2 linked regions of the Anatilimnocola floriformis genome follow. The protein of the gene in region 1 binds, or shares a complex with, the protein of each later gene. Links are inferred from orthologs where the notes say so. Each region holds a gene or a part of one and is shown in the gene's direction. Other genes may lie near its edges.

Region 1 (15,469 bases):
AGGGCTTGCTCAACGCCAAGTTTGTGATCGATGCTCTGCCGCGGCCAGGCCGCAAGTACGATCGCAGCGGTGAAGGTGGCGACCAACAGCCAGCGGACGTGGTCGATGCCGGTGGTCTGCCGCAGTCGCACATGTCGGCAGCGACGCCGGACTCGGAACTCTTCATCGACCGCCTCGATCAGGCTCGCGAAGAAGACGAAGAGAAAGAGACGGAATCCTACATCGACCCTGAATATCTCAAGAAAGACAGGGGGATTTTAGGTAAACTGAACCCCTGGTCCGAAAAGAAGACGTCTGAGTCGCCTGACAAGTAACCGGCCGTTGTTTGCAAATATCGTGTTGTTCCACCCATGCTCAAAGCGCTGGAAGTTTTCGGCTTTAAAAGTTTCGCCGATCGTACGCGCTTTGAGTTCCCCCAGGGCATCACGGTCGTCGTCGGGCCGAACGGCTCGGGCAAGAGCAACGTCGTTGACGCGGTAAAATGGGTCCTCGGCGAGCAATCGGCGAAGAGCCTGCGCGGCAAAGACATGGCCGACGTGATCTTCAAGGGCTCGGGCGGCGCGACGGGACGGCGGCCGCTGAACACCGCCGAAGCGACCCTCATCTTCGACAATTCCGAGCGCCGATTGCCAATCGATGCACCGGAAGTTCACATCACGCGGCGGGTCTTTCGCGGCGGCGAAGGTGAGTATCTTATCAACCGTCAACCCGCGCGGCTGAAAGACATTAAAGACATGTTCCGCGGCACCGGCGTTGGCGCCGATGCTTACAGCATTATCGAGCAAGGCCGCGTCGATAAACTCCTCAACGCCTCATCCAAAGACCGCCGCGCGATTTTCGAAGAAGCCGCCGGCATCAGCCGCTTCAAAGCAAAGAAGCTCGAAGCGCAGCGGCGTCTCGAACGAGTCGATCAAAATCTGCTGCGGCTGACCGACATTGTCGATGAAGTCGAAAACCGGCTGAAGACCGTTCGCAATCAAGCGGTGAAAGCGCGGCGCTATCGCGAGCACACGCAGCGGCTGCAAGAACTGCGAACGCAAGTCGCCCTGACCGACTGGCGACGACTGACCGAAAAGCTCCGCGCGATCGAACAAGAGATTTTCGACCGTCGCGACCAAGTCCAGACTGCCAGTGCGACGGCTGAAAAGCTGGAAGCGGACATTCTGGAAGCAGAAACGGCCGTGCTCACTCGCACGGAAGATCTGCGCGCCGCGGACCAACGTTTGGCCGCCAATCGCGAGCAAATCTCGCTGCAAGAAGCGACCATCCGCGATCAACGACAACGGGCCGCGGAACTTGCCGAGGAAGCCGAACAGCACCAGCGCAATTTGCAGGCGATGCAGGAACGCCATGGCGATTTGCTGGGCAAGCTGCAACAAACCGAAGCCGAACTTGCGGCCGCAGACCTCAGCCATGCGGTGGTCAGCGAGCAGGTGACCACGCACGAAACAAACGCGGCCACGCTAACGGCCGCTCATCGCGAATTGCAGGAACAAACCGAAGCCGCTCGGCGGGCTTACCTGGCACATGTGCAATCGGCTGCTTCGGTGCAAACCGAATTAAGCGGCCGGCAAACCGCCTGGCAACAAGCGGTTGCCCAGCTCGAAACGCTCGCCAGGCAAGCCGAAGAATATCAGTCGGCGGCGCAGTTGTTAGAAGTGGAACTTGAACAGGTTCGTACTCGCGAAGCACAATTTCAGGAAGAGCTCGACGCACAGCATAAACAGCTCGAAACAGCGCAGCTCGAACTCGCCGATAATCGCCGACTGCATACTTCGCGCACGCACGACGTGGCCCAACTCGTCGGCCGGCATCATGCGACGGAAGATCGCATTGCCGTGCTCGAGGAACTCGAACGCAACTTCGAAGGTTTCGGCGCCGGCGTGCGCGAGATTCTCGACGCAGCCAGCGACGCGACATCGCCGCCGTGGTCGCTCGTCAAAGGGATCGTCGCTGATCTACTGCAGACCGAACTGCAACATGCGACTGCGATTGATGCCGCCCTCGCAGAAGCTTCGCAGCATGTCGTCATTGAAGGCTCGTTCGCCGACGCCGCGGCCATCATCAGAAAAACGCAACACGCATCCAGCCGAGTTACGCTGCAATTCGTGAGCGCAGAACAAAAGTTCGCATCACTTCCCACGCAGCCATGGGAAAGCGACCCGGCTATCGTCGCTCGTCTTGATCGGCTCGTCTCTTGTCCAGCCGTTGCGAAACAATTGTCGCTGCGATTGCTGGGCCGCACCTGGCTGGTGAAATCGCTCGCCGATGCGCAGCGACTGACCGGGCTCGCGCAGCCCGATTGCCGGTTTGTCACCGCCGATGGCGAAATTGCGACAGCCAGCGGCGAAGTCATCGCCGGCGCTCGGCACGCCGCGGCGAGCCTGGTTTCTCGCAAGAGTCAGCTGCGCGAACTTCGCGACGATTTGGAAGTGATTCACGAACAAATCACCAACGCTCAGCGCGAGACCGATCACTTTCGCAACCTCGTTGAGTTGCAGGACGAAGACGTTCGCAAACTCGTGCTCGCCCGTTCGCAAGCCAACGAAGGCCTCGCCGAGCAACGGCAGAAACAAGGCCAGCTGCAGGAACGACTCGATCAAAACGCCCGCGCTCAAACGGCTGGTGAAAAACAACAGGCCAATTTGCAACAGCGGCAAACGGAGTTGCAAGCCGACATCGCCGCGTTTGAAGAGCAACTCGCCGAACATCGTGCGGCCATCGACGACTATCAGCACTCGGGCGAGGCACAACAAAAAGAGCTGCAACGCCTGGAACACGATCGCCAGGAAGCAGCCCGACAAGCCACGGCAGCGCGTGTCGCTCTTGCTCGCAGCGAACAACGGCTCGAGTCGCTCCGCCATCGGTTGACACAGTTCGCCGACGATCAGGCCGAGCGCGATCGGGCGGTCGCGCAAGTTCAGCAGCAACTACAGTCGTGCGTGGATCGTAAGCAGAGTGCTGAGCACACGGTCGCCAGCGTTACCGATTCCGTTGCGGAGCTCTTCGCACAAAAGCACTTTCTTGACGAAGCCGCGTCGGAACTTCGCGCTGTGCAAGACGCAGCCAATCAAACTCGTCAGCAGCAGGCCGAGACACTGCAGTCGCTCCGCCGTGAAATCCGCAAAGCCGAGGAACAACTGCACCAGGCAGAGCTCTCGGCAACCACCGTGGGTCAAGAGCGAACCACGCTCGCCGACCGGATGCGCGAGGATTACAGCATCGATCTCGCCGCCGCTGAGCAAGCGGCGGCTACAGCGGAAGAGGAACTAGCTCGCGTCGAAGTCGAATCCGAGATCGAGTCGCTTCGGCGGAAGATCAATCAGATCGGCGCGGTCAATCTCGATGCACTGGATGAACTCGATGATCTCGATTCGCGGTTCACTACGCTCAGCGGTCAGCACAAAGATCTGACCGACGCCAAGCAGGCTCTCGAGCGGATCATCGTAAAGATCAATGCCGACAGCCGGCGGTTGTTTCTCGATACGCTCGAAGCGATCCGCGTCAATTTCCAAGCCTTGTATCGCAAAGCTTTCGGCGGCGGCAAGGCCGACATCATTCTTGAGGAAGGTGTCGACGTGCTGGAGTGTGGTGTCGAGATCATCGCCACGCCCCCCGGCAAACCATCGTTCAACAACAGCCTTCTTTCTGGTGGCGAAAAGGCTCTCACCGCCGTTTCGCTCCTGCTCGCGATCTTCCAGTTCCGCCCCAGCCCGTTCTGCATTCTCGACGAAGTCGACGCGCCCTTCGATGAAGCAAACATCGGCCGCTTTATCGACGTGCTCAAGGATTTCCTTGGCTGGACGCGATTCGTCGTCGTCACGCACAGCAAAAAGACGATGACCGCCGGCAACACACTCTACGGTGTGACGATGCAAGAATCGGGCGTATCAAAACGAGTCTCGGTTCGCTTCGAAGACGTCAGCGAAGACGGCGAAATCCGCCGCGAAGCCATCGAACGATCTGCCGCCCAAGAGCGCGCCGCCCGTGCGGCGATCGAAGCGGAAGCAGCGGGTGAAGAGCTGGAGATTGAAGAGGTTCAGGCGGAAGAAGACGCGGCGTAAGCCTGCCTGCCGCCTAGCTTGATCCTATTGTCCCACCGCGTGCCTCACTCGCAGCAGCACGCGTTCTACCGAATCGAGTTTTCGTAGCTCTTCGATTTTTTCCCAGATCATGACCGGATCGTCGGTGATCAGATTGTCGGCGCCGGAATCGAGGAGCGGCGCGACGTCGGCTGGATTGTTCACCGTCCAGGCGTGAATCTGAATGCCGCGAGCGTGGGCTTTGTCGACGAAATCGCGCGTGGCCAGGTTTTGCTTGACCATCAGAAAGTCGACGTTGAGCCTAGTGGGATCGCCGATGGCGGTTGCCACGATGAAGCCGATCGGGACCATCGGTTCCAGTTTGCGAGCGTGCTGAATCGCCGCATAGGATTGCGAACAGATGCGGCATTGATCGGTCATGTTTGCGGCCTGGATCGCTTCGATGACTCGCCGCGTGAGTTGTTCGTCGTCGCTCTTGTTGTGGGGTTTCAGTTCGATATTGAGCTTCATCCTGTTGCGCGCCACGGCGAGAAACTGCGGCAGCGTGGGAATCTTTTCGCCCTTGTAGCGCGGCGCGAACGAACTACCGACGTCGAGCTTTTGAATTTCGGCGAGAGTTGTCTGTCCCACTTGTTTGCGACCGCCACCGACTCGGGCCAGGTCGGTGTCGTGCATCACCACGATCGCGTTATCGGCAGTCAACTGCACATCGATCTCGCACCAATCGGCCAGGTCGCTGATCGCTTGCTTGAGGGCGGCGATGGTGTTCTCCGGCCCGCGCGAGCCGCCGGCGCGATGGGCCGTAATTTCGACTTTTTCGCTCAATCGCACATCGGCCACAAGTGAACGCGCAGAAAGTATAGAGAGCACCGTCAGCAGGCCGAAGGCAACAGTCCAAACCGCGCTCCGCGCGAGCCACCAAGGATCGGGTTGTTCGCCGGCATCGGCATCGACGCGATCGGCTTCGCCGGCATCAATGGGTGTGACATCGTGATATAGCGATAGAACCACGGCAGCCAGCATCAAACTGCTGATCGCGCCGAGCAGTCCCGTGACCGCTGCGTTGATGAGAACCACCGCGCCACCGACAAGCGAAGCGGTTTGCAGGGAACGGACTTCGCGATCGAGCGTGATTTGAAACAGCCAGTGAAGAAAACCGAGCACGAGCAGGCTCAGTGTGAACTGGACTGCCCCCCACACTCCGACTGCGAAAGCAAAGCGAATCAGGCGGCCGCGCGAACGTTGATGGCTTTCCTGGAGCGACTCCAAGCTTCTGCGGCCTGGCTCGACGCACAAGATCGGCACAGCGAGCAACCAGCGCAGAAACCACTGCGCGGCGAACAGAAAATAGAGAATCAAGAGAGCAGCCGCGATGCCCGCTCCCCACCAGAACCGCGGCGGCCGCAGAATCACCAGACCGTTGATATCGCTAGTGCTCCACAGGCACCACCAGGTCAATCCAATCGCGGCGACGAAGGGGAGCGCCAGCAACAAATAGACAACCAGTTGCCGCAATCCCACCTCCAGAAGTCGCGGCAACAAGCCGCTCGAGCTGCGCAGCGACGACCACCAATGAAGACGGTCGCTGGCCAGAATGCGAATCAGCCCGGAGAGCTCGAAGTAGTGCGTCGTTAGCAGCAGCGTTCCCACGGCGAGCAAGGCGACGATGCCGCTAGGATTCATCAGAAACGAAGCGATTTCGAAATTGCCGATCGACGCTCGCCCCCATCGTGAGAGACAAAGTCGTAGCGCGCCGGCTGCGAGCGGCGTGAAGATCGTAAAACGCAGGATCGCGAACGCAAACACAAACAACAGCGCTTGCAGCCAACGGCGGCGCACTCGGGCGAGAGCCCAGAAAAAAGTTGGCGGCAGGCTGCGGACCATTACGTTTCCTTAGACCAAAATGTCCTTCACGACGTTGCCGTGCACATCGGTCAGCCGATACTCGCGACCCTGATAGCGAAACGTCAGCCGGGTGTGATCGATGCCGCAGAGATGCAGCATCGTGGCTTGCATATCGTGCACATGGACGGGCTTCTCGGTGATGTTCCAGCCGAAGTCGTCGGTCGCGCCGTGAACGATACCAGGTTTCACGCCGCCGCCGGCCATCCACCAGCTGTACGCTTTGCCGAAGTGGTCGCGCCCCTTGGGATTGGCCGGATCCCCCTGGCCGAACGGCGTGCGGCCGAATTCGCCGCCCCAGACGACGAGCGTGTCTTCGAGCAGGCCGCGCTCTTTCAGATCCTGCACGAGTGCGGCCGACGGCGCGTCGGTGTCGGTGCATTGCTGCTCGAGTTGCGTAAACAGGTTGCCGTGTTGATCCCAGCCCGAGTGCATCAACTGCACAAACCGCACGTCGCGCTCGAGCAGCCGTCGCGCGATCAGGCAGTTGTTGGCGTACGTTCCCTTGTTGAGTGCATCGGGGCCGTAGCGCTTGATGGTCGCTTCGGTTTCGTTCGAAAAATCCACGAGGTCGGGCACGCTGGTTTGCATGCGATACGCCATCTCGTATTGCGAGATACGCGTATCGATTTCGGGATCGCCATAATCGGCCAGATGCTCGGCGTTGAGGGCGGAGAGATCATCAAGCAGCGCGCGGCGACCGGCCGCACTCACGCCCGGCGGATTGGCCAGATACGGAACGAGGTCGCCGGTGTTGCGAAACCGCACGCCCTGAAAACGACTCGGCAGAAAACCGTTGCCCCAGTAGTAGTCGAAGAACAGCTGGCCGCAGGTCTTTCCCTTATCGCTCGACGTGAGCACGACGAACGTCGGCAGGTTGTCGGTCTCGCTCCCGAGGCCGTAGCTCAGCCAGGCACCCATGCTCGGCCGGCCGGGGACTTGCGCGCCGGTCATGAAGAGCGTCACGCCCGGCGCGTGATTGACGGCTTCGGTGTGGAGGCTGCGGACAACGCAAATGTCGTCGGCGAGCGCACCAATGTTCGGCAGCATCTCGCTGAGTTTCGTGCCGCAGTTGCCATATGATTTGTGCGGTTTGATCGCAGGCACACAGGGCCATTTGCCGTAGCCCGCCGACATGGTCGAAAGCCTAGTGGTGCCGCGAACCGAATCGGGAATGTCCTGGCCGGCGCGCTCGCGGAGCATTGGCTTGTCGTCGAACAAGTCGACATGCGATGGCCCGCCACCTTGCCAGAAGACGACGACGCGTTTGGCCTTAGCCACGTGATGCGGTAAGCCTGGTAGAGCCGGCGTACCTTTGGCTTTTGTTTCTGTACCGCTGCTATTTTTCTGGAGCAGCGAAGCGAGCGCGGCCACGCCGATGCCGCTGGCAGCGGAGCCGAAGAATTGCCGTCGTGTGACGCGGGCGATGTTTTCTCGCTGCAATTCGTGAAACATGATTGATCCCTACTCGCGCGTCAGCGCTTCGTCCAAGTTCAGAATTCCGAGGCAAACAGCCGTCATTGCCGCGTGCTGGGCAGCATCCAGCGTCTCTTCACGCGGCGCCGCACCCACGGAGAGCAGCGATTTGGCAGCTTCAGCATCGGCCCGGTAAATCACGAGTTGTTTTTCGTAGGCTGCTTTCAGCCGATTGATTTCGCTCGACTTCGCCTCGCGGCAGAGCACTCGCCGGAAGACGCCAGCCAGTTGCGCATCGAGCTCGCCACCATCTTTCAGCGTGCGAGCTGCCAGGACTCGCGCGGCTTCGACCCAAGTGGGATCGTTGAGCGTCGTAAGTGCGTGCAGCGGTGTGCTCGTCGCCGAAGCGCGTACGCGGCAGGTCTGACGGTTCGAGGCGTCGAACATATTGGCGGGGCCGACCGTTCGTCGCCAAAACGTGTAAAGGCTGCGGCGGTACAAATCCTTGCCGCTGGAGGTCGGATAAGTAAAGTCGCGTTCTTTGGTGATCGCGAGCGCTTCCCAGACTGCATCGGGCTGATAGGGATAAACGGGCGCACCGCCGAGGCGGGTTTCGATCAAGCCGGAGGTGGCGAGAGCCCAATCACGCAGCAGCAGCGAAGGCATGCGAAAGCGACTGGCCCGCGCGAGAAGGCGGTTATCAGCATCTTGCTGACGATGTTGTTCCGTCACGCGACTGGCCTGGCGATAGGTCGCGCTCGTAACGATCAGGCGATGCATTTTCTTTGGGCTCCAGCCGTTTTCGCGGAACTCAACGGCCAGCCAATCGAGCAGATCTTTATGGAGCGGAAATTCGCTCTGCACGCCGAAGTCTTCGGCGGTTTTCAGCAAGCCGACACCGAAGAAGTGCTGCCACATGCGGTTGACTTGCACGCGAGCGGTGAGGGGATGCTCGGGCGCTACAAGCCATTGGGCGAGGCCCAGTCGATTTGTCGGCGAGTCCTTTGCCAGCGGCGGCAGAAACTGCGGCGTGGTGAAGGAGACCTTTTCCAGCGGCCTGAGATATTCGCCACGGTCGAGAATGCTGGTTTCGCGCTGGCGTTCGTCACTCATCACCATCACTCGCGGGATTTTGTCTCCTTTGTATTCATCAAAAGCTTTACGGGCCGCTTCGTACTTTACGACTTGGGGCAGCTTGGCAACAACACCGGCTTTGACACTGTTGTCGAAGAAGCTACGAAGTTGCGACTCGATCGACTTGTTGTCCTCGGCAGTTCGTTCGGCCACGGGCTTGCGCAGCAGCGGCGTGAGATTGCGCGGCAGGTCCTTGCCATCGGCCGGTTCACCATCGGCAAAGAGGCCCGTTCGCCAGGCGAGGAACGTGGCGTCGATCACCGGTTTGGCTTCGTTTTCCAGGCCTTTCATCGCGGCTTCGAGTTCCGCGAGCTTGGCTTTGTTTTCTTCGCTCGGCAGTTCGAGGAACGGAGCAGCAACGCGGATGCGCGACGACTGCCGCTGCGGCGTGCCGGTCTCAGGGACGCGGTTGAATGCATCCATCAGGCTGTAGTAATCGCGACGCGTGATCGGATCGTACTTGTGGTCGTGACATTGCGCGCAGGCCATCGTCAGGCCGAGCCAAGTGGTTGCCGTGGTGTCGATGCGGTCGAAGAGATTGACGAATCTTTGCTCCTCGGCGATCGCGCCACCTTCGCCGTTCAGGAGGTGATTGCGATTGAAACCGCTGGCGATCTTTTGCTCGGTCGTCGCCTTCGGCAGCAGGTCGCCGGCGAGTTGCCAGATGGTGAACTGGTCAAATGGCAGATCGTCGTTGAGCGCCTGTACTAACCAATCGCGCCAGATCCATTGCCAAGTGTCGCCATCCTGCTGAAAGCCGTTACTGTCGGCGTAGCGAGCAGCATCGAGCCACGGCAGGGCCATTCGTTCGCCGTAGTGGCGACTGGCGAGCAGGCGATCGACGAGCCGTTCGTAAGACCGCGGATCGTTGTCGGCGACGAACGCGGCGACTTCTTCAGGTGTGGGCGGCAGACCGATGAGATCGATCGACAGGCGTTTGATGAGTGTGCTTTTTTCAGCCTCGGGCGAGGGCTGCATTCCGGCAGCTTGCAACTTTTGCAGCACAAAGCGATCGATGGGATTCTTCGTCCAATTGTCGTTGGCAACTGTCGGCGGAGCAGGACGCTGCGGCGCGACATAGGCCCAATGCGTTTCGTACTCGGCCCCTTCGGCGATCCAACGCTCCAATAGTTTTTTCTGATCGGCGGTCAGCGTGCGGTTCGACTTCGGCGGCGGCATGAGCGTTTCGGCATCGGTCGAGTTGATTCGCTCGATCAGTGTGCTCGCCTTCAGATCGCGCGGGACGAAAGCCTTGGCTTTGATGGCCGCGTCACGATCGTCCAGTCGCAAATCACCTTGCCGCTGGTTGGCATCCTGGCCGTGGCAGTAAAAGCACTTGTCGGCGAGGATCGGCCGGATGTCGCGGTTGAATTGCAGCGGTTCTGCCGCAACGGCCAGCGGCAGCGCGAGCAGCAACCAACCTGACAAAGTGAATGAGTAAGGCATGACAGATTCCGCGATCAGCAGGCGGGCTGGGAGAGGTGGGAATGGCATGGCAGAGAGGCAGCAATCAGCAACCGCATTATGACACACGCAGGCGAAAACCGCCCCTATTTTCCCGAGGCACGCGGCAAGGCCTGCTCCATTCACCGAACGCGGAGCGTTTCGGCGACAATGAGCAAGCTCGCCGAAAATGGTTACTCGGTCAGGCGAGCGGGCTGCTTGGGGGCCGGTTCGACAGGAGTCGCCGTGCCCGCGGCTACTAATTTGCCGGCCAGGAGTTGTAGCGAGCGGATCACGATCGCCCGTTTATCACCCGGCTCGGCGATGGGGAGCGTGACGATCGCTTGCGGGTCCCCTTCGATTTCTTGCCAGCGAATGTATATGCCGTGCCGGGCGGCTTCGGCGGTGATCTGTTCCAGGTACTTGCCGAGGGGGAGCGGAATGTTGCCGGCAGCGACGCGGTGAATGCGAACTGCGACGACATTGGGTTCGGGCGTGAGAAACGCCGAGAGCTGGATCGACACCACGGTGGTAATGCCGCTGGTGTGGTACTTCGTGGCGATATGCAACCGATCGGGCGCGATGGCCACGCGCGGTTCGCTTACTTCCGGAGGCAACACGCCGGGGAATTTCTGCGGCAGTGCGGTTGCCAGCCAACCGTTTACTTCATCGGCGGCGATTTCCACCTGCCAGTCTTCATCGCGGCGAATCGAGTTCTGCAGTTCCAAAGCCGAGTGTTCGAACTGCTCAGCGGCCTGCTGCTGTTCGACGACGGGCGCTGCGATGGCCTGTTGGTAAAACTCAGGAACTTGCCGCACCTGGTAAGAAAAGAAACCGACTGCGGCTGCGAGCAAGGCGAGCGCCGCGAAGACGACAAGGAGCAGACGCCGTCGAATTCGCTTCATGCCTCACCGTTGCAACGTTGCTGCGGGGAGAGCTGCCGTGCGCCAGGTTTCGACATCGGAGAGCACGGTGCGAGCAGCCGCGGCCGGATCTGCCGCGACGGCTTCGAACGGCCGGACCTGTGGCATGCGGGGCGAGACTTGCATCTGCACCGAGAAGCGATAGCGCTGACCGGCGTCGAGTTCCTCGAGCACGACATATTGCGCGCCGAGCTGTTCGAGCTTTTGCCGCACTTGCTGCACATAGGCAAAGGGTTCCAGCTGCGGATCGCGAGCGAGGTTGTTTTGCTGAGCCGGCATCCGACTGGCGAACGACGGCGGCATGCTCAGCGGCGGGGCCGAGGCGACTGCATCGAGGCCGGCTCCTTCGCGGGGCCGTTGCGGTTCGCGTTCGACCAGCGATTCATCAAACCGCGCGGGCGAGACGCCGTCAATCTGCAACGGCTGATGAGCTCGCTGCGGCGCGGTGTTTTGATCGGTGCTGATCACCAGATCGGGCACGTTGCTTTTCGAGCCGCCGTAGAGAGCGACATCGATCTGCTTCGAGACCCAAGGCAAGGCCAGGATCGGCAAGCCAATGAGGAAGGCGATGATAACCAGCGATCGCAAACTTGGAGAAGGAACCCACTGCATGTCAGCCATCCTTTGCTGGAATTTGAACGGCCTTCCTTTGCCGCATCCGGGATTTTACCGGGGATGGAGAAAACCTCCTAGATGAAGTTTTCTGCGTGCTAGCAGCGAGATAGCCCGTAGCGTTAGCGAAGTCGTCCACTGCCCCGCGGAACTTCCTCACCAACGCTACGGGCTATCAGGAAGCCCTCAGAAAAACTAGCGCGGCAGATCTTTGCGCCGCGGCAAATCGCGAGCATGCGGCGGCGGCAGCATGTCCGGCAACGGCTGCGACGTTTCTTGCGTCCAGGCGTCCCGTTCGTCGTCGGTCGCGTAATAGGCGAGCCAGGTTTCGGGATCGAGTTCGACGTCGAGGCAACGCCAGTTGAGATAGTTGCCTGGCAGATCGAGCTTCTTCTCATGCGACGGCAGGATATCGCGGGCGATCAGGCAATACAGCTGACGGTCCGATAAGTGATCGGTCAGTTCCAGATAAATCCGGCGGCTGGCGAGTTGTTCGACCGCAGCACCAAGTACGGCGTGCAGTTCGGCATCGTTCAGCCGTTCTGGCGGGGGCAACTGCAGCGGCGGATCGAACCACTGGCTGATCGGCAGCGCGGGGGCTCGTTCCCAAGCCAGCATCGAGGCCAGAAAGTCGTTCTCGTCAGAGGTGGGGAGCTGTTTGCAGGAAAGTACGTCGACCGATTCATCCAGGAACGGCTCGAGCTCGTCGCGGAGCCGGGCGTTGAGGATCAATAGGTCGACTTCTTCCATGCGGCTTTGGGGAGACATGATGCGTAATCCTCGCAATCAGGGGACCCGTTTTCACGCCGCTGGTTCGCGGCGAACTGCATAAGGGGAGTGCAGTGGAGAACGGGAGTGCTTTCGACTTTAGCCAGAGTGCGAGCGGTCTCCAACGCAAACTTGCGAAAAAAAGCAAGCCAACTCACGAATATTTCACAAGGTTCTCGGCAAGATCGTTATGAGCATGCAAGTCGATGGCGCTAAAGATTTTGCAGCCGAAAAGTGTTTCGCAATCCGTACATCTTTACATGTTTGGTGCTTGAGATTTTGAACATCCGCGCGGTTGCAACTCCGACTTTCGCTGGCTGATTTGCAGCGCCGGCGAATGGCGAAACTCCAGCGAAAATCACTACCGGCGAACGGTGTCGTTTTGCAGCCAACCGAGAACCGGTTGTTCTGGATCGACCAGATAAATCCGCACATCTTCCACGCCGTCGGCGGGCAAGCCGTGCTGCTCGCGAGTGTTCTTGCGGACGCCGGTGCTGGCGATCGCCAGGCGGTCTTCGGCGATGCCGTGGCCGTCGAGATAGTCGGCCACGCTCTGGGCTCGCGATGCAGCCAGTTTGCGACCACTCGTTGCGGCAGCATCGCGGCTGCGCGAGCCAGTGCGCTCGGCCGACGTGGCCACCAGCACGCGAAATTTGTTCGCCGGTTGCTTTTGCAGCACACGCGCCAGCTCCTGCAATTGCTGACGGCCTTGGGGTGTGAGTGCGGCCTTGTTCGGTTCAAACGTCACGCCGGGCGACCACACGCCGGCGCCGGTTTCGGGATCGACCGCAATCCGCTCGTCCTGCCGAGCGAGTTGAGCTACGGCTGGGAGCACCGTGTTTGCCGACGTTGCGCCGCGATGCGGCCGCCACGACAACGATTCTTCGGCAGGTTGCGGCTTCGGCCGCGCACGAGTATTCCCAGCGAGTGGCGACGTCACCGTTCCAGAGGCCGAATCTTGCGTCAAGGTTCGCCGTTTGCCGCCGGCCAGTTGGGTCTCGGCTTCGTCGAGGCGAGTTTCGAGACCCGCAACCTGAGTTTGCAGCGTCCGATTCTGATCGCGCTGCATGCGGATGGTGGCTTTGAGTTGCTCTTTTTCGTCTTCGACGCGGCGCACCTGCGCATTCGGGCTAGCGCAGCCCAGAACGGCAGTCAGCAGAGCAACACAGATGATGAGGTTTTTCATGATTCGACTCCCTTCGAATCAAGCGACAGTCGCGCGCCAATTATTTGTTGAGTTGGAAAGTATCGATCGCCAGATCCATGAGGGCCATCGACATCGACGACTGGCCATCAAAGACCCACATGTTGAGCAGAATGTCGACCGTCAGCATGCCGCAGCACAGCATCATGACCGCGACAAAGAACAAGCCGAGCACGTTCCACACCGAGTACGGTGCTTCGACAACCGGCACTTGGATATACACCGCTTGAGCAGCCGGCGCACCGGCCATCGCCGTGATTGGCGCCGCCGAACCCATCGGCGAAACTCCGCCGAAGGCATCCATCGGGGCCGCGCCAAAAGCGTCCATCGGTGCCGCACCGAAGGCATCCATCGGAGCAGCGCCAAACGCATCTTCGCTGAGCGGTGTCGAGCCCGAACGCAACATCGTGGCCGCGTCGGCGTCGAACGATTCGCTGTCTTCAAGCGCGATCACTTGCGAACCGCTGTCCGATTCGTCATCGCTCAGCGCATCCGATGGCGACAGCAGGAACTGATCGTCCTGCTTCAACTGCGTCGCCATGTCGGGATCGCCGGCGTCTTCGTCGAGCGAAATCACATCGTCGTCTTCGGGCAGTTCGAGCGAATCGACCGCCGAGCCGCCGAGATCGAGGGGCTCTTCTTCGAGCGACAGACCGCTGTCGGTGGGCTTGAGATTGATGCCTGAGTCGCCGCCACGCAGCGTAATGTCGCTGCCGATGCCGCTGCCAATCACGCTGCCGCTGGCCATCCCGACGCTATCGGAATCGAGATCGATCTCGTCCGAGTCATCGTCGTCAGCCGGCTTGGGCGGGGACGTAAATTTGTTCGATTCCGCGGCCAAGCTCAATTCGTCGTCGCCCAGTTCCAAGCCGCCGCCGAGGTCGACATCGCTGCCACCCTTGAGGCCTGAACCCGTGCCCGTGCCGCTGCCGCCGAGCTTCAGATCGGATCCACCGAGAATGCCTGAGGCTTGTTTGCCGCCGATGCCCGACAAGCCGATGTCACCTTCGGGGGCGAGTTGCAGATCGCTGTCGCCAGCCGATTTGACGCTGTCTTTTTTGCCGATGATCGTGCTGCTGGTTCCTTCGGGCGAACGGCCGAGCTCTTCTTCGCTGACCAGAATCGGGCCGCCAGCTTGCGTGGGCGAAGACAATCCCGCGAGCAAGCCATCGAAGGCTTCGTCGCCGAGCACACCCGAACCGCCGCGTTCGGCGATCACTCGTTCCACTTCTTCGGTCTTGTAAGTCCAGTTCGCGCCATCACGCCGGCCGAAGATTTCGTTCCGCTGCCGCATCTCGACGAGTTGATCCTCGCTGATGCCCAACATTGCAGCGGCTTCGGAACTGTTCAAAATCTTGCCGGCCATTTCGTTCATTCTCCAGGCAACTCTGTAAGAGTCGCCAAGCCAATTCGGGACCGGCGTGGCGGCCGGTCAGCGCTGATCTGCGATCGATCGAATTTCGCGCGGCGTGGGGCTGCCGCTATTAAAGTCCTCCATGACCAAGTCCCACTGCACGTTACGTACACTTCGCAGGTTGATGCCGCCAGTATTCCTGTCGATGTGATAAACGGCAATCACCTGTCGCCGTGGATCCACCACGGTAACTTGCTGCCGCCCCTCAACATCCATCGACAACGCCAGCAACTCGCCCGGCTGACCACGCTCGGCGCCCGTTACGGGTCGCTGAGCCTGAGCCTCCGGATAAACTGCCGCACCGATCAAAAGCACCAAACCGACAAGCCCGAACCCCATCCACGCACCACGCATTGCTGCTTCCTTTGCAAGCTGCGGTAGACAGGGCCGATCTACCTATTCTAAAAGCCCTAAATTCTGTTTCAAGCTTTTGACTTACGTTGATTTGCCGTTCTTTCCGGAACAACCGTTTTGGCGGCGCCTTGGCGGAATAATCCGCGCGAAGTGTACTGAGAGGCGCCACACAGGGGAAGCCAGCTTTGATCTGACGGCGGAACCGGCGGACAGCCTCAGGCGACGGCTAATTAGCCACCCCCTCTTTCGTACCCCG
Region 2 (14,136 bases), on another replicon or contig:
CCCTTGAGCTCGAATGCGATCCACTGGGCGATGTCGCGCGGAAGCACAGCTGTTGGTGCTATCCAGCGTTCCGGTAGTGAGAGGTTGCCGCGTCTGCGACAGCTCGCCGCGATCGGGCGAAACTTGGATCAGTGGATACCGCTGCTTATAATGCAGTGGAAGTAAGAAGGAATAGCGGCGGCGTTCTAACCAGCCCTATTCAAGAATCTAGATCTCCACCTACTTGGAACCAGTTGAATGGATCGGGGAGAACTCAACGACTTGATTCGACAAGGCCCGATTCGCATCACCATGAATAGTGGCGATACGGTCGATATTCTGCACCGCGAAATGGTGACCGTCAGTTCGATGGCAGCGGCAATTCTCGTGAAAGGTGCGGACGGAAAATATCGGCACCATCTTTATCCGCTGGTCACGATGAGCAAGGTCGAGCAGCTAGAGCCTGCTTCGTAGCAACACCGCAGGATAAACGAGCGTCAGGCCGCCGAGCGTTTTTGTTCCACTTGCGGACCACGCCAGGCGTGCAACACGAGCAAGCACGCGCCGCACACCAGCATGCAATCGGCGATGTTGAAATTCGGCCAAGTGTATTGCTGGTAACGAAAGAGAATCCAGTCGCGCACACCGTGCTCGAATTCCGGCGGCAAGCCACTCGCATCCCACAGGCCGAGGCGGTCGTAGAGGTTGCCGAAGATGCCCGACATCACCGAGCCGAGGGCCACTGTCAGCAGCCAATCGTGGGCCGCGCGATAGTAGAACAGCCAGATGATGATGCCGACAGCGGCGACGACCGAAAGCAGCGAGAACACCCACCAGTAGCCTTCGCCCATGCCGAAGAGGGCGCCGCGATTGACCGCGGTTTGAAAGCCGACGTAGCCTTCGACGATCCAGAAATATTTATCCTGCTGCGGCAAGCCGAGCCAGGAAAACATGATTTGCTTGGTGATCCAATCGACGGCAAAGCCGACGATGGCCAGGCTCAAGAAGGCGACGTACCGATTGGTCGGCACGGCCGCTAGCGGCAGTTCAAGATCTGCCGCTGAGTCCGTAGTTTCTTCCCGCACTCGCTGAGCACTCGGATTGCTCGTGGCGGATTTAGTGGGTCGTCGGCTGCTTTTCGGCGCACTTGACACAGTAAGGCGTATGCGGAAGGACCTGGAGACGAGTCTTGGGAATCTTGGCCTGACATTCGATGCAGACACCATAGAGACCAGCTTCGACTCGCTCAAGAGCAGCTTCGATCTGATCCAGGGTCGTGCCGTCGTGTTCCATCAAGCTGAGGGTAAATTCCTGCTCGAAGGCGTCGGTCCCCATGTCGGCCATGTGGATCGGCATGCGGGAGAGATCGCCGCTCGATTCGCTGCGGGTCATGCCGAGAGCGGCGTCGGCGAGGGCCGACACATCGCCACGCAACCGGGCCCTGAGGGTGAGGAGCAATGTCTTGAACTCTTTGGCCTCGATCTTTTTCACGCGCGAGCTCCCTCAACTCAAAAAGGGGCGCTGGAGTCATCTCGTCAGCAGCCCAAAAATCGCTGCAAGCCGTTTGAAACAAATAAACGGCCCCTAGCCCCATTATTGTACTTGTGCAATAAGCCTCCGTCAAAGGTGTGGTAAAAATCTAGTTAATTACTGGCAAAAGGCGACAGGTGGGCGCTCAGGGCTCCGTCACATTCTGTTGCCTTTTCGCTAGCAAGCAGGCACAATCCGCCTCAGCTTTCTTTGCGGGCACAGGAGGCGGCCATGGCCATTTCGAATCGGCAAAAAAATCTGCTCACCATCGCGGGCCTGGCCATCGTCGTGGCTGCGATGATCTCGGCGACGTTCATGCTGGCGGACCACAGCGAGCAACACAAAGTCCACCACGTTCACAACGAAACTCGGCTATCCAACGGCAGACCGCAGCACGAATGGGAGGCTTCTGCCGCCATGTGGCAGAAACTATTAGAGGACGCAAAAGCCGCTAATAATGCGCAACTGATCGAGGAGTGCAGCCAAAAAATTGCCGAAGCAGAGCGAAACATCGCCCGGCTTAAGAACTAACTCGAGCGCTCACGATTTCCAAGGCCGGTCACGATCAACCACGCCGAGCGCCCCGCGCAGCGAGCGAATCAGTAATCCCGCATCGCTGCCGAGGCCGATTAGCCGAAAACCCTGTTCACGGCGCTTTAACAAATCATCGTTGCTGGTCGCCAGCAAGCCGCAGTACTTGCCGGCCTTCGTCAACGTTTCTTGCATTTGTAGGATCTGCTCGGCGCATCCCGGCCCTTCCCACTGACCGCGATAGCCAGCCGTCGACGAGTAATCGGCGGGGCCGAACCAAAAGAGTTCGCTGCCGTCGACCTCGGCGAGCTGCTGAATCTGCTGCTGCGTCCGAACCGTTTCGATGATCGGCACGACCAGCACGTGGTCGTTGGCATCGCGCGTATGTTCGACCAGCGTCTGTCCCCAGTGAGTCGCCCGCTCCGCGCCGATCCCCCGCAGTCCCTCGGGCGGATAGCGCGACCAACTGATCGCTTGTTGCAACTGCTCCGCCGTTTCGACCCACGGAATCACCACGCCATCGGCGCCAATGTCGAGCGCTCGCTTGATCAGCCCACCGTTCAATTCCGTGACGCGCACGAGCGCGACGCAGTTGCTCCGCACCATCGCCCGCAAGTGCTGCACGATGTCTTGCCAATCAAGATGACCATGCTCGGCATCGATCACCACAAAGTCGAGCCCCGCCGCCACGGCCATCTCGGTGATGCTCGCCGATTCGAGCGTGACCCACAGGCCATAAGTGGTCGCGCCTGCTTTGAGTTTTTGTCGCAAGGCACGGATTGCTTCGATTTTCATGGGAGGTCATTCTTGAATTGCAGCGAGGAAAATTCGTTCGCCGCGGTCGAATGGGGTCTGCTCAAACGATAGCCGCAATGGCGAATGATCGCGGTGAAGATCAGCACCCAGACGACACTCGCGACATTGTTCCACAGAAACACGTGACCGAGGTATTCGGATGGTCCCAGGCCGCCGATGCAGCGGTCGGCATACCAGAAGTCCAGGATCGTAACGCCACCAACACCAAGCAGCACGGCAGCCAACAAGAGTCGTCGATTTCGCGGCAACACTGCCGCGCCGATCAAGGGGAAATTGATTACGACTTGATGTAACGTCAAAGTGCACCACAAGCAAAACTCGCTGCTTTTGATTGGGCCGACCGCAGAACACTGAATGAATAGCCTCAACCACGCAAACAGCACGGCGATGAGCGCTGTGAATACCAAGACGTGTTTGATTTTGAATTGTCGAGGCGTCTGCGAGGTCAAGTCGCGATCGTCTGCTTGATAACGCAATTGCAAGTCGAGGAAGATTGCAGTTGCGCTGAACGGAACCATCGCCATTAGCCAAAGCGTTATGGTGAGAAGCGGAAAGATGGCTACGTCCACTTCGTTCGGCATGAATAGCTCGCCGATTGCCAGCGAGACACCCACGACCACCGCCCACATCAACGATTGAGGAATGCGTACACTCACCTTCCCAGGTCCCCAGGCGGCCCACGCGGCTGCCAATATCGGCTGTGTAAAGACGGTTCCTAAAATGAGTCCCGCAATCCAGAAGGCTGGAGTGTTTTTCATCACTGGCAGCAACACGTTGGGCGCAATACACCCAATGGCAACCAGCCACCACGTTCGCCGATAAATTGCATTGCTATCAGGCATGGTACTTTGCTTTGAAAAGTTCAGATTCAACCTGATAGCCGCCACTCCTCAAGGCCCAGGCAAACAAGCACGCCCACAACGCCGCGAAACCGTACATCCAATAAAAGAGCAGGTTGCCTTCTCGAGGCGCGGCGCGATCTAAGCTTTCAACTTCAATGAATGTCCCTGCCGCAATCAGCAATGCACCCACCAACAAGCTGATCATCACGTGGCGACGCCGCAAGAGACAGAATCCAAGCGAGAATTGGATGATCACGTGCGACGCAGATAGGATGCCCAGCACGCGTAGATTGGCGCCAGCGAGAAGTCGCCAACCTAGGGCCTCGCGTGACAGTGCGGTGATCACGCACACCACGACCATCAGCAGCATTAGATGACGCAAGTGAAACTGCGTTTTGTTCCGGCTGGCTCCAGGTATTTCGATTCGCACTCGCAGCGACCAGGCCAGCAACCAGCCAGGAATTTGTCCCACCAGCCACAGGGCAAGCGCGAGGGCGCACAGGGCTTCCGGCCCTCTCTCTTCTGGATCGTGGAGCAGGGGAACGGCTGCAGCACCGATCAGCAGCACCAACCAACCGAATGACAAACCGAGTCGTGAGGAAAACGTCCCCGGCCCCAAGCTGACCCAACTGGCGGCCAGCATCGCATGCTGAAAGAGAGTGGCGTACAGCAAACCCGAACCCACCGCACCGATCGGTGAATTTCCGGCGAGACAGCCAACGCAAATCAGGCCGCTGGCGATCAAGCCGGTTACTCGCCAGTGAAGCGGCACCTCGGGTAATTTCACAAATCGGCTCGCAGGTAACGAATGCAATTCATCTCGTCGCCACACTACTTCGTCGCGCCAAAGTGATAATAGCTGCTACGAATCATGGCAGCGAAGATCAGCACCCAGATCGCGCCGAACAGGTTCGTCCAGATCGCAATCCAACAATCTTCGCCTATGAAGACACTCAGAATCCTAGCCTCAATGACGGTAGCAATGCCCACAATCGCCACGCCGATCACGCTTGAGCGCCACGACCACTTCGGCAGCAGGGCGGTAAATAGCAGCGACAAGGTGATCAGCATTTGAGTGGCAAACATCAATGCCATCATCTGTAACTCGATGATGTCGGGCATTTTGACTGCGCCGCCGAGGACAATCAGTCTGCCGATTGCCAGCAGCACCGCGATGAAGGCCATAAAAGCCATCAACTGGCTAGTGCTGAATTGACCCTGCTTCGGTGGATCGGTTTCCGGCGGATAGCCATGATGTTGCAACCGCAGGCCGAAGCTCAGCGACGTTAGCCAAAGTGGAATCTGACCGACTAGCCACAGACTTGAGGTTGCGATGATGAATACCAGTCTGGGCGCATGTGGCCCCATCATCAGCGGCACCTCCAGCGCGGCCCCCATCAGGCCCGCCCAAACCAACGACAATGGCATCCGCCACATCAACTTGCACGGTCCAATCGCTGACCAGGCCGCGGCGAGCACTGTCTGCTGCAGCATCGTTCCCATGACTAGGCCGACAATCCAGGGGTGGGCGCTAGGCGAGGAAAAAACAGCGCCCCCGCTGATCAACAGCATCCCCACGACGATTAGTGCCCCGCCGTTAAAGTAAATGGCATCGGGTGGCATAACGACTGATGGAAAGGGGTGCGGCTGAGGAACATTTGCATGATAACCGTCTCTCGAGCAGCACGACCATCTTGGTTACAGGCGAATGGCAGCGTTCTAAGATACTCTCGGTTATCCGGACTTGATTGAAACCGGTCGAAACAACCCAACAAACTCAATTGGTTCTCCCATGAATCTGCGCATGGACAAGCATGGCAATCCAATTCTGGATCAATACAGCGAAGAAGGCTTTGTCGATTTGACATTTCGCATCAGCGACTTGAGTGGTGATCGTAAGTACTTTCGCTTTCACCTGGCCGCTGCACACCAGCAACAGGTTGTGGGAATGGACGTGCAAGTGGTTAAAGGAATTCAAGGTGGCTTTGATGCGCAGATGGACCTTGTCAAGAATCACGTCTACAGGTTGGGTGTTCGGTTTTTCCGCTCGGGACCCGAGAGCGATCGACTAATCTCCGCTATCGCCGAACTGTATGGACAGGGAGATCTGCCCAGGAAGATGGTTAACGAAGAAACCTTCACCGCAATTGCGTTGCATCAAGGACGCCTCGATTTGAAAAACGAGGCCGTGAAGCTAAAGATTTTTGGGCAGGATGGAGAACCCTTCAACGAAGATGAGTATTACGAGTCGTTTTTCAACATCGATTTGCCGAACGGATTTGTCTTTTGGAACGAGAAGGATTCTGACTATCGGCTTCCGCTGCTGCGCGGCCTGACCGCGCAATCTTCGGCCAATTGCTAGCTGCATTGCGATCGCCGTTTGTTTCATCTCGTCGCCCCTGGTGGATTTGCGTAAGATGCACGTAGCCTGAATCAACCCAATCAATCCTGTTCTTCTCTTCCTCGCTCCTCACACCCGCATGGACTTCCGCGTCGACCTCACCACCTTCCGCGGCCCACTCGATCTGCTCCTGTACCTGGTGCGGAAGCAGGAGGTCGATTTGCAGAATATCTCGATCGCCACGGTGACCGAGCAGTACCTGCAATACCTGGAAGTGCTCGAGCAGCTCGATGTAAACAGCGTGGCCGATTTTCTCGATCTGGCCAGCACGCTGATCGAGATCAAGTCGCGGGCGGTGCTGCCGCACGGCGGTGAAGAGGTCGAAACATTCGACGACCCGCGCGAGAACCTCGTGCAAAAGTTGCTCGAGTACAAGCAGTTCAAAGACGCGGCCAGCATGCTCGAAGAGCGCGGCCGAGACTGGCAACGCCACGTGCCGCGGCTCGCCAGCGACCTGCCGCCGCGCGAAATCGCGCCAGCCGATCAGCCGATCCACGAAGTGGAGCTATGGGATCTCGTCAGTGCGATGGGACGCATTCTGCGCGAGAAGAACAAGGTGGCGAAGCAATCGACCATCGTCTACGACGAAACGCCGATCCAGGTTTACATGCAGCGGATCCACTCCAAACTTACCGAGCAACAGCGAGCTTCGTTCAGCGAGATGTTTCAGCCGGGCATGCACAAATCAGCGATGATCGGCGTCTTCCTTGCGGTGCTCGAACTCGTCCGCCATCACAGCGTGCGGGCCGAGCAGAACGACATGCACGGCGAAATCTGGATCGTCCCCGACGCCGAGTTCGATCCCACCAAGGAAATCGTCGCGGCCGACGATTATGCCAACAAACCGGTCAGCGACGACATGCACGTCGGCGGCCGGTAAATCAGACAAACCACCGAAACACCACCAGTAGCAGCCCCGACATCAGCATGGTTGCCGGCAGCGTGAGTAGCCAGGCGAGCGCGATCTTGTAGACAGTTCGCTGCTCAACTCCCGAACGGTTGGCAGCCATCGTGCCAGCGACAGCCGATGACAGAACGTGCGTAGTGCTTACTGGCAGGCCGCCGAACACGGCCATGCCGATGGTGCTCATCGCCACGATTTCAGCGATGCCGCCCTGAGCGTAAGTCAGATGGCTCTTGCCGATCCGCTCGCCGACGGTCACCACGATTCGCTTCCAACCAATTGTCGTACCCAGGCCCAGTGAAACCGCCACTGCCATCAACACCCAAGACGGGGCGTACTCAGTCGCTGCGGCCAGTTCCTTGCGCAGCTTCGACAGTTGTTTTCGCTTGGCTTCGGGCAATTCCTTCCCATGGGCTTTCACGTACTCCTGGGCATGGTAATCCAGGTGCAAAAGCGCCGAACGGACTTGCCAGCGTTGCTCGGGCGCGACTTCTTGGAACGATTTCTTTCCCTCTAAAACTTCGCGAACACAGCCCGAGTGAAGTCGCGGAGCATCAACAGCACGGCCAGGCTCGGCGACCAAATCGTCAACCTCTGTCGCGGCCTTGATGACTCGGGCGATCTGGGTTGGGTCGTGATGCAAATTCAGCGCGTACTGCGCCGGGAGCAGGCCGATGAGAATCAGCATCACCATGCCGACCCCTTTTTGGCCATCGTTCGAGCCGTGTACAACGCTCACGCCCGTGCAGGTCAGAAAGAGAATCGCGCGCAGCCAAAAGGGCGGCGGCTTGCCGTTCTCGGGCGCAGTGTAGAGCTGGGGATTGGGAATCAGTTGGCGCGAAATCAGCAGCAGAATTCCAGCCAGGCAGAATCCCAACAACGGCGATAGCAGCAGTGCGAGTCCCACCTCAAATACTTTGTGCCAATTCAATCCCACACCGAAGTAATGGCCAGCGAGCAAGCCATTGGTCAGCCCTACTCCGAGAATCGCGCCGATGAGCGCGTGCGAACTACTGGCGGGCAGGCTCAAGTACCAGGTGCCGAAGTTCCAAGTAATCGCCGAGATCAGCAGGGCCAGCACCATCGCAAAGCCGGCGTTGGTGTTGATATTTACCAGCATGTCGACCGGCAGCAGATGCACAATGCTGAAGGCGACGGCGATGCCTCCCAGATACACACCGCAAAAATTGCACAGACCCGACCAGATCACCGCTGGAATGGGGCGCATGCTGTTGGTGTAGATCACCGTAGCCACGGCGTTGGCCGTGTCGTGAAACCCGTTCACGAATTCGAACATGAAGACAATGGCCAGCGCGAGCACAAGAAAAGACAAGTGCCCGACGGTTAGGCCATCAAGCATTGCCAGGGGCATTCGACACCGGTCAGGGAGAGGATTTCGGAGAGGACTAGCCTATCCTCGCCGCTAGCATCGAGCAAGTCGCTCGGATGTCGCTTCGTCGATTGGGGGGCATTGCGCCCTCCTCCCAAGTTTCACGGTCGATCGGCAGCGACCACTTCTTCAGGAAGCAGCAATTCTTCCGTGCTGCGGGCCAGGTACGGAGGCACCGTCATCAGCAGGCGCTGACCCTGACTGTTTTCAAACTTCCACAGTTTGCCCGCTTGCTCCGCAGCGACCGTCGCGGCAAACCACCCCTCTTCTACCTTGCCGAAGTCGATGACGGGTTTGCCGTCGGGATCGATGAGCGATCCGGAAATGCGCGGCGCCCAGTTAGCAATCCGCGAAGCCCAGCCGCCGACCACTTTGGTTCCCTTGGGCACATAAAAATACATCGTCCACGCGCCACGAAAGTGGCTCGTTACATCCGGCGAATCGATGCCCGATTCAATCGTCACCGGCATGGCCGCCGGCCATTTGATGTGCGTGTAGTCGCCGCCATCCCAAGTCTCGACGCGATGCAGGCCGGCGTAAGGAGTTTTGAGTTTGATAACGCGCTCTACTCCGTCGGGCTGATAGCTGTCATCGGTGGCCACCGCATTCAGCGTTACTTCCAGCGGCGAAAAGAGACTGACCTTCGGCAATCGATTGACCCAGCGCTTTTGCACCGCGATCGAGAGATCCACACTACCAGCCTTCTCGGGCACCCAAATGAAATATTGCTGATGATCTTGCGCTGCCGTGGGAAAACGTCCCTGCGGCACGTTGGCTAGCTTGAGTGCCGCCGCGGCTGGAACGAGTTGGCGACTGTATTCTTTTCCTTCAAAGCCAGGATCGACGGGCTGCTGCTTCTTGATCCCTTCGGCCAGGATGTGGACGAGTTCTTCTCGACTGAAAGGTTCTTCGTTCTTCAGCGGATGATTGGGGGTGAGCGCCGCTTGCTGACTGATGAGCCGAGCCCACAAACCATAGCTGTGCACCATCATTGTTTTGCGCATGCGATAGGCATGCCTGGCCACATCGTCCTTCGACCCGCCGCCGTTTGCAAAGGCGTGATACAACTCGGCGTGACGCGTGTAGAGCGTCAGGTGGTCGATGCGCTCCAGCACTTTGGGATTGGTCGTGGCTGCGCGAGCGGCGGCGAGTTGGCGATACATCCGGCCGAGCAAATCGGCAGGTGGCCGGCGCTGCGTGTCGAGGTTGATCAGTCGATAAAACTCCTTCATCGGCACTTTGGCATCGGCAAATGCCTTGTCGAGGAAGTCTTCGAGAATCGCGTCGAGACGCTCCGCCTCGGCCACGTCCCACAACACGCGGCTCGCGAAATAATAGCCTAGGCCACACGGCCCCCAGCAATCGCCCGACTCGGCGTCGTAAAACCGAACTCCCTTAGCATGGATATCGGGCAGAAACTTGGCCAGCTGCGCCGGGCGCGAGCCACTTCCGCCGCGCGGCAGGTTCCAATCCCAATCGACCACACTCAGATAATCGTAAACTCCCATCCGCGCGCCTTGCGCCTGCCAACCGCGGACAACTTGGTCGAAAGAAAAGCCACCGCCGATGAAGGCGGTCGTGGCGCTCGGAATAACATTCGGATGCACCTTGATCGTCGGTGGCGCCGAGTGCTGGTTGTAGGCATACATGCCGACGTACTTCGGGCCGAGCTTCAGATCGTTGATGCCGACGGCAACGTCGTTTGCCAACGTGACCACGCGATTGCTGACGCTGCCGACCTTGCGACACTCCTCGCATTCGCACCAATTGCCGCCATCGCTCGGATCCATCGAAATGCTGTCGAGCTGCGGATTGGCTTGGAACGTCCGCTGCGCGTGCGCGACGACCAGTTTGCGCAGCTCGGCATTTGATATGCAGAATTTGACATCGGGGCGCAACTTGCGTTCGCCCTGCACGAGCGCAAAGTATTCCGGATGCTTGTCGAACTCGGCGCGGTTTGCCGCGATGATCCCTTCGTAGGCATGGCCGCTGTTGAGATCGAAGCCTTTGATGGCTCGGTTGCGCTGGCACCACTGGCGATAGGGTTCGTCGTTGTAACCCCAGAGGCCCCAGTTGTACCAAATGCGACGAGCTTGGAACGACGGACTTTCCCGCTTGTCGATCGCGATCTGAACATCGTCAAGCTTCGGCACGACTTCCCAAGTTTCACCCGGAAAGAACTGCCGGTAACCAAGACGATGGAGCAAGTCCCACGTCGCATGCGTAACGGCCTGATCGGTTGCGCCAAGTAAGTAAAGCGCGCCACCCATGCGAACGAAGGAGATAATCCTCACGCTCAAATGGTCCGCTCCCAAACTCAATCGCAAACGGCAGCTTCTCAAAATCCTTCGGCAGACCAAGGACGATTCCGCCGCTGCCGTCTCCTTCGGCAACTTTGAACTCACCGCCACTCATGCGGCTCAGGTATGTGGCCAAATCCTGCGCTGAGGCTTTGACCGCAGCACTCGCCTTCGAGCTCGTAGTCACGATCAGCAAGGCTTTGCCGTTGCCCGCGAGGCGAACCGCGGGCGCTTCAGCGCAGGCAACGTGCGCGCTGCAGAGGAGCAGCGCGACGAGCAACAAATTGCGGATCATGGCAATCCTACTTGGCATAGAGGAAGGGTCGGCGGAACATGCCGCCCATGTGATGAGGATTGTTGATGCGGAGCGCGATCGTATTTTTCCCCTCCTTCAGCTTGCCGGCCACGGGCACGTCCCATTCGAACTCGTAGGCGTTGTACCACCACACGGGATTGTAGTTCTCGCGGTGGGCCACTTGCTCGCCGTTGATGTAGAGCCAACCTTCGTTGAACAAACCGGGAAACATCAGCTGCAGCTTGGCGCCGGCTTTGTCGGCGGGCAGATCGATCTCGGTGCGATACCAGGCCTGCCCCGTATAGCTCTGATGGTCGGCCGTGACGACGCCTTGGGCTTGCGCATAGACATCCGTTCGCAGCCATTGCCATTTGTCTTGTGACTTTTGCACATCATGCCAATCGACCGTGCCGGTCGGTTGCGCCGGCAAGTCGATTGCTGCTGTCGCCCAATTTTGATCGACACCGACTTTTTGCGAGTCGGTGCGAAAAAGCCACTGCAGCGGCAGCTTCTGCACCAGCGTTCCTCCATCGCCGCCAGTCAATTTCGCGAGCTTGCGATATTGCTCCACTTCGCCCGGAAACCAGGCGGCTCCGTGTTCGCCGATTACCTTGTATGTCGTCAGCGTGCCGCTAAGTGCCGTCAATCGTTCGCGCGCGGCGAGAGCATTTTCGCCATGACGCGCAGCCGCTGGATAGTCGACTTCGGTATTCGCGGCGCGAATCATCGCAGTGTATTCGGCGGTGACCTGATAACTGTCGCGCATGAAGGCGAGACGTTGTAGGTATACCTTGTCCCACGGCTTCTTTTCTGCCTCCGCAGCGGCCGCCTGCTTGCTGGCCTCGTCGATCCACTTGCCGAGTTGCTGCACGAGCTCCGGCGTGTAGATCGCCGGTATTACGTGATACTCATGTTCGGTGACGATCGATTCGGCCCAAGCCTTGTTGATTGCGGTCCAATAGGCCTGCATCGGTTCTGCAGCCGGTCCGAAGAAGTCGGCATAAAACTGTTTCTCTAACGCATCGACGTTCGCCTCGGGATTCCACAGCAGCTGGCCGCGATAGAACAAGTTGGTGAAGATCGTCGCAAACGCGCCTCGACTCTCCGTATCGACGCCAAGAATCCCGGCCTGTTGGTATTCCTTCACATCGTGACGAAACATCTGCACGCTCGGCGCCGGAATATCGCGCCACACCATCATCCCTTGGTCGTAGTCATAAATGACGACGCGGCCGTCCATCACCTCGGACCATTTCTTCAAGATCTCTTTGTACTCACGGCGCGGCGCCGACAGCGGAGAGTTCATGGCGTGAATCGGGTCGATGTCGATCGGAGCCAGGTACGCAACCAGCGGCCGGGCTGCCTTCTGCACTCGCACGGGCGGCAGCGTGATGTTGGCATAGGCCAGAAATCCGATTCGCGAAGCGCTATTCGGACTCTCCTTCAGCAGCCGTTCGGCCACCTTGTTGTAGAAGGTGAGAAATGCATCGGTGGCCGAGGGCATCAGAAAATGCTTGTCGTACTGCAGCGCCATCAGCTCTTTGTCGAGTGGCGAATCGCTCGAGTACAAGCCATCCTCCATGCCGAGCTGCACGTCCTTCCCCTGCGCAAACATGGGAGCGACTTGCTTCGCCACATGGTCCGCCGTTTTATCTTCAGCGATCGGCACGTTAAACATCGTCTTGCCTGGCGGAATCAGATCCTTGGTGTATTGCGCCAGGTTGTGTCCATTCGGCACGAGCAACTCATTGAAGAAGTTGCGGTGCGAAAACTCAGCCTGGCCGTCGTTACTCCCATTCCACGACAGCCAGTAACGACGCACTTCGAACGGCGAACCGTAGGCTTCATCGAGATCGCCGACGAGCAGCTCGCTGTGCCGCGGAATGCACTCGCCAAGCTCCGTCGGCAGGTACCAGCGGCAGCCCCATTCATTCAGCAGCATCACCACCGCGTAGTAATGAGCGTCGTCGTTGTTGCCAGCCAAATACACGCGATTCCCGTCACGCTGACGAACCACCGCATCGGCCCGCAGCAACGGCTTCTTCTTGGCCGATGCCACCAGCCGATCTCGCAAGGCAGCTTTCTGTTCGAGTGCCAACCGACCGACCAATAGTTGCGGCCCGGTGTGCTTCAGAGCGGAATCGATCGCTTCCTTGGTATTGGCCAGCGCCGGTTTGCCGCCACTCAGCCGCTCGATGTACGTGACCAAGTCTTCCGCGGCCCGCTTCTCCCAAGCCCCCGCGTCGGGAGCAACCAGCACGATTGCTGCCGATTTGCCACCAGTCGCGATGACCAGATCGGCTTTGCCAGCCTTCCCCGCCGTCGCAGCAAACGAAGAAAGAGGGAAGAGCAACAGCAGCAACATGAACGAGCGCATGCGGACCTCCTAGCTGATAGATGAGCCGCCATGCTAAGCGAATGAATTGGTTGCTTCCATCTACCTACGGGTCTTTGCCCGCTTCAAGCAACTTGCTCACGTTCCAGATTCTCACCATGCAATCGTGTGCGCCAGAGGCGAGAATGTCTTCGGTCGGCGAAAAAGCGACGCACTGCACACGGCTGAAATGCCCTGGCAGCGTACGCACAAGCTTCAGCTCGGGGAGTGAGTAAATTTCAATCTCACCCGACTGACGACCAATCGCCCCCAACTTGCCGTCGCGAGAAATGGCGACTGCAATGGCCGGATTTTCCCGACGTTCTGGCGTACGTTCCCCCTTCTTCTCCTCCAGGTTGTAAAACTGCACAGAACCATCGAGCGCGGCGCACAGAATATGTTTGCTGTCTGGATGAGGCGCCAACTTTTGCAGCCACGGCCCCTTATGAACCTCGCGCAGCGTCTCTTGCTGCGGTGAACCATCGTCTCCGAAGGTCCACGCAAACAATCCTCCCTCACGTGTCGAGACAATCAACCTGCCATCTGCCAGGAACGTGGCGCCGAATAGTTTTTCGGGATGCTCTAGCTTGGCGGGGTTTTTGAGGTCGTCAAACTGCCAGACAAAGGCCTGCTTGGCGCCACCCACTGCCGCAAACCTCTTGCCGTCGGGACTGATGGTGAACTGCTCTGCAGTTCCCGGCTCGAATTTGAAAATCTGTGGCAACCGCGGCGCAGCGTCAGTGGGGAGGATTTGACCTTCGAAATGGTTCGACT

The links.
Region 2: the proteins of smc (region 1) and M9Q49_RS26890 are in contact, whole or in part, in a crystal structure (PDB 3ZGX), measured with the Bacillus subtilis proteins. The link is inferred for Anatilimnocola floriformis from one-to-one orthologs.

Annotation. Positions count from the first base shown.
Region 1 is NZ_JAMLFW010000001.1:3,888,137-3,903,605, reverse strand. The notes cover bases 1-4,264. They hold smc (chromosome segregation protein SMC), read left to right. Parts: upstream 1-350; coding sequence 351-4,064; downstream 4,065-4,264. Other genes in these bases: M9Q49_RS15035 (glycerophosphodiester phosphodiesterase family protein), read right to left, coding at 4,089-4,264; M9Q49_RS15045 (HEAT repeat domain-containing protein), read left to right, coding at 1-314. In the rest of the region: more of M9Q49_RS15035, read right to left, coding at 4,265-5,927; M9Q49_RS15030 (DUF1501 domain-containing protein), read right to left, coding at 5,937-7,400; M9Q49_RS15025 (PSD1 and planctomycete cytochrome C domain-containing protein), read right to left, coding at 7,410-9,941; M9Q49_RS15020 (hypothetical protein), read right to left, coding at 10,133-10,843; M9Q49_RS15015 (hypothetical protein), read right to left, coding at 10,847-11,473; M9Q49_RS15010 (hypothetical protein), read right to left, coding at 11,669-12,241; M9Q49_RS15005 (OmpA family protein), read right to left, coding at 12,603-13,427; M9Q49_RS15000 (helix-turn-helix domain-containing protein), read right to left, coding at 13,468-14,820; M9Q49_RS14995 (hypothetical protein), read right to left, coding at 14,878-15,213. UniProt on the Bacillus subtilis protein: Required for chromosome condensation and partitioning.
Region 2 is NZ_JAMLFW010000002.1:537,777-551,912, forward strand. Bases 5,148-8,078 are described here. They hold M9Q49_RS26890 (segregation and condensation protein A), read left to right. Parts: upstream 5,148-6,178; coding sequence 6,179-6,979; downstream 6,980-8,078. Other genes in these bases: M9Q49_RS26880 (hypothetical protein), read right to left, coding at 5,148-5,321; M9Q49_RS26885 (hypothetical protein), read left to right, coding at 5,503-6,060; M9Q49_RS26895 (inorganic phosphate transporter), read right to left, coding at 6,981-8,078. In the rest of the region: M9Q49_RS26840 (hypothetical protein), read left to right, coding at 1-77; M9Q49_RS26845 (hypothetical protein), read left to right, coding at 238-453; M9Q49_RS26850 (signal peptidase II), read right to left, coding at 477-1,010; M9Q49_RS26855 (TraR/DksA family transcriptional regulator), read right to left, coding at 1,096-1,470; M9Q49_RS26860 (hypothetical protein), read left to right, coding at 1,741-2,040; M9Q49_RS26865 (HpcH/HpaI aldolase family protein), read right to left, coding at 2,050-2,835; M9Q49_RS26870 (hypothetical protein), read right to left, coding at 2,832-3,698; M9Q49_RS26875 (hypothetical protein), read right to left, coding at 3,691-4,485; more of M9Q49_RS26880, read right to left, coding at 4,530-5,147; more of M9Q49_RS26895, read right to left, coding at 8,079-8,375; M9Q49_RS26900 (DUF4838 domain-containing protein), read right to left, coding at 8,495-10,600; M9Q49_RS26905 (hypothetical protein), read right to left, coding at 10,560-10,988; M9Q49_RS26910 (DUF4838 domain-containing protein), read right to left, coding at 10,996-13,365; M9Q49_RS26915 (NPCBM/NEW2 domain-containing protein), read right to left, coding at 13,430-14,136. UniProt on the Bacillus subtilis protein: Participates in chromosomal partition during cell division. May act via the formation of a condensin-like complex containing Smc and ScpB that pull DNA away from mid-cell into both cell halves.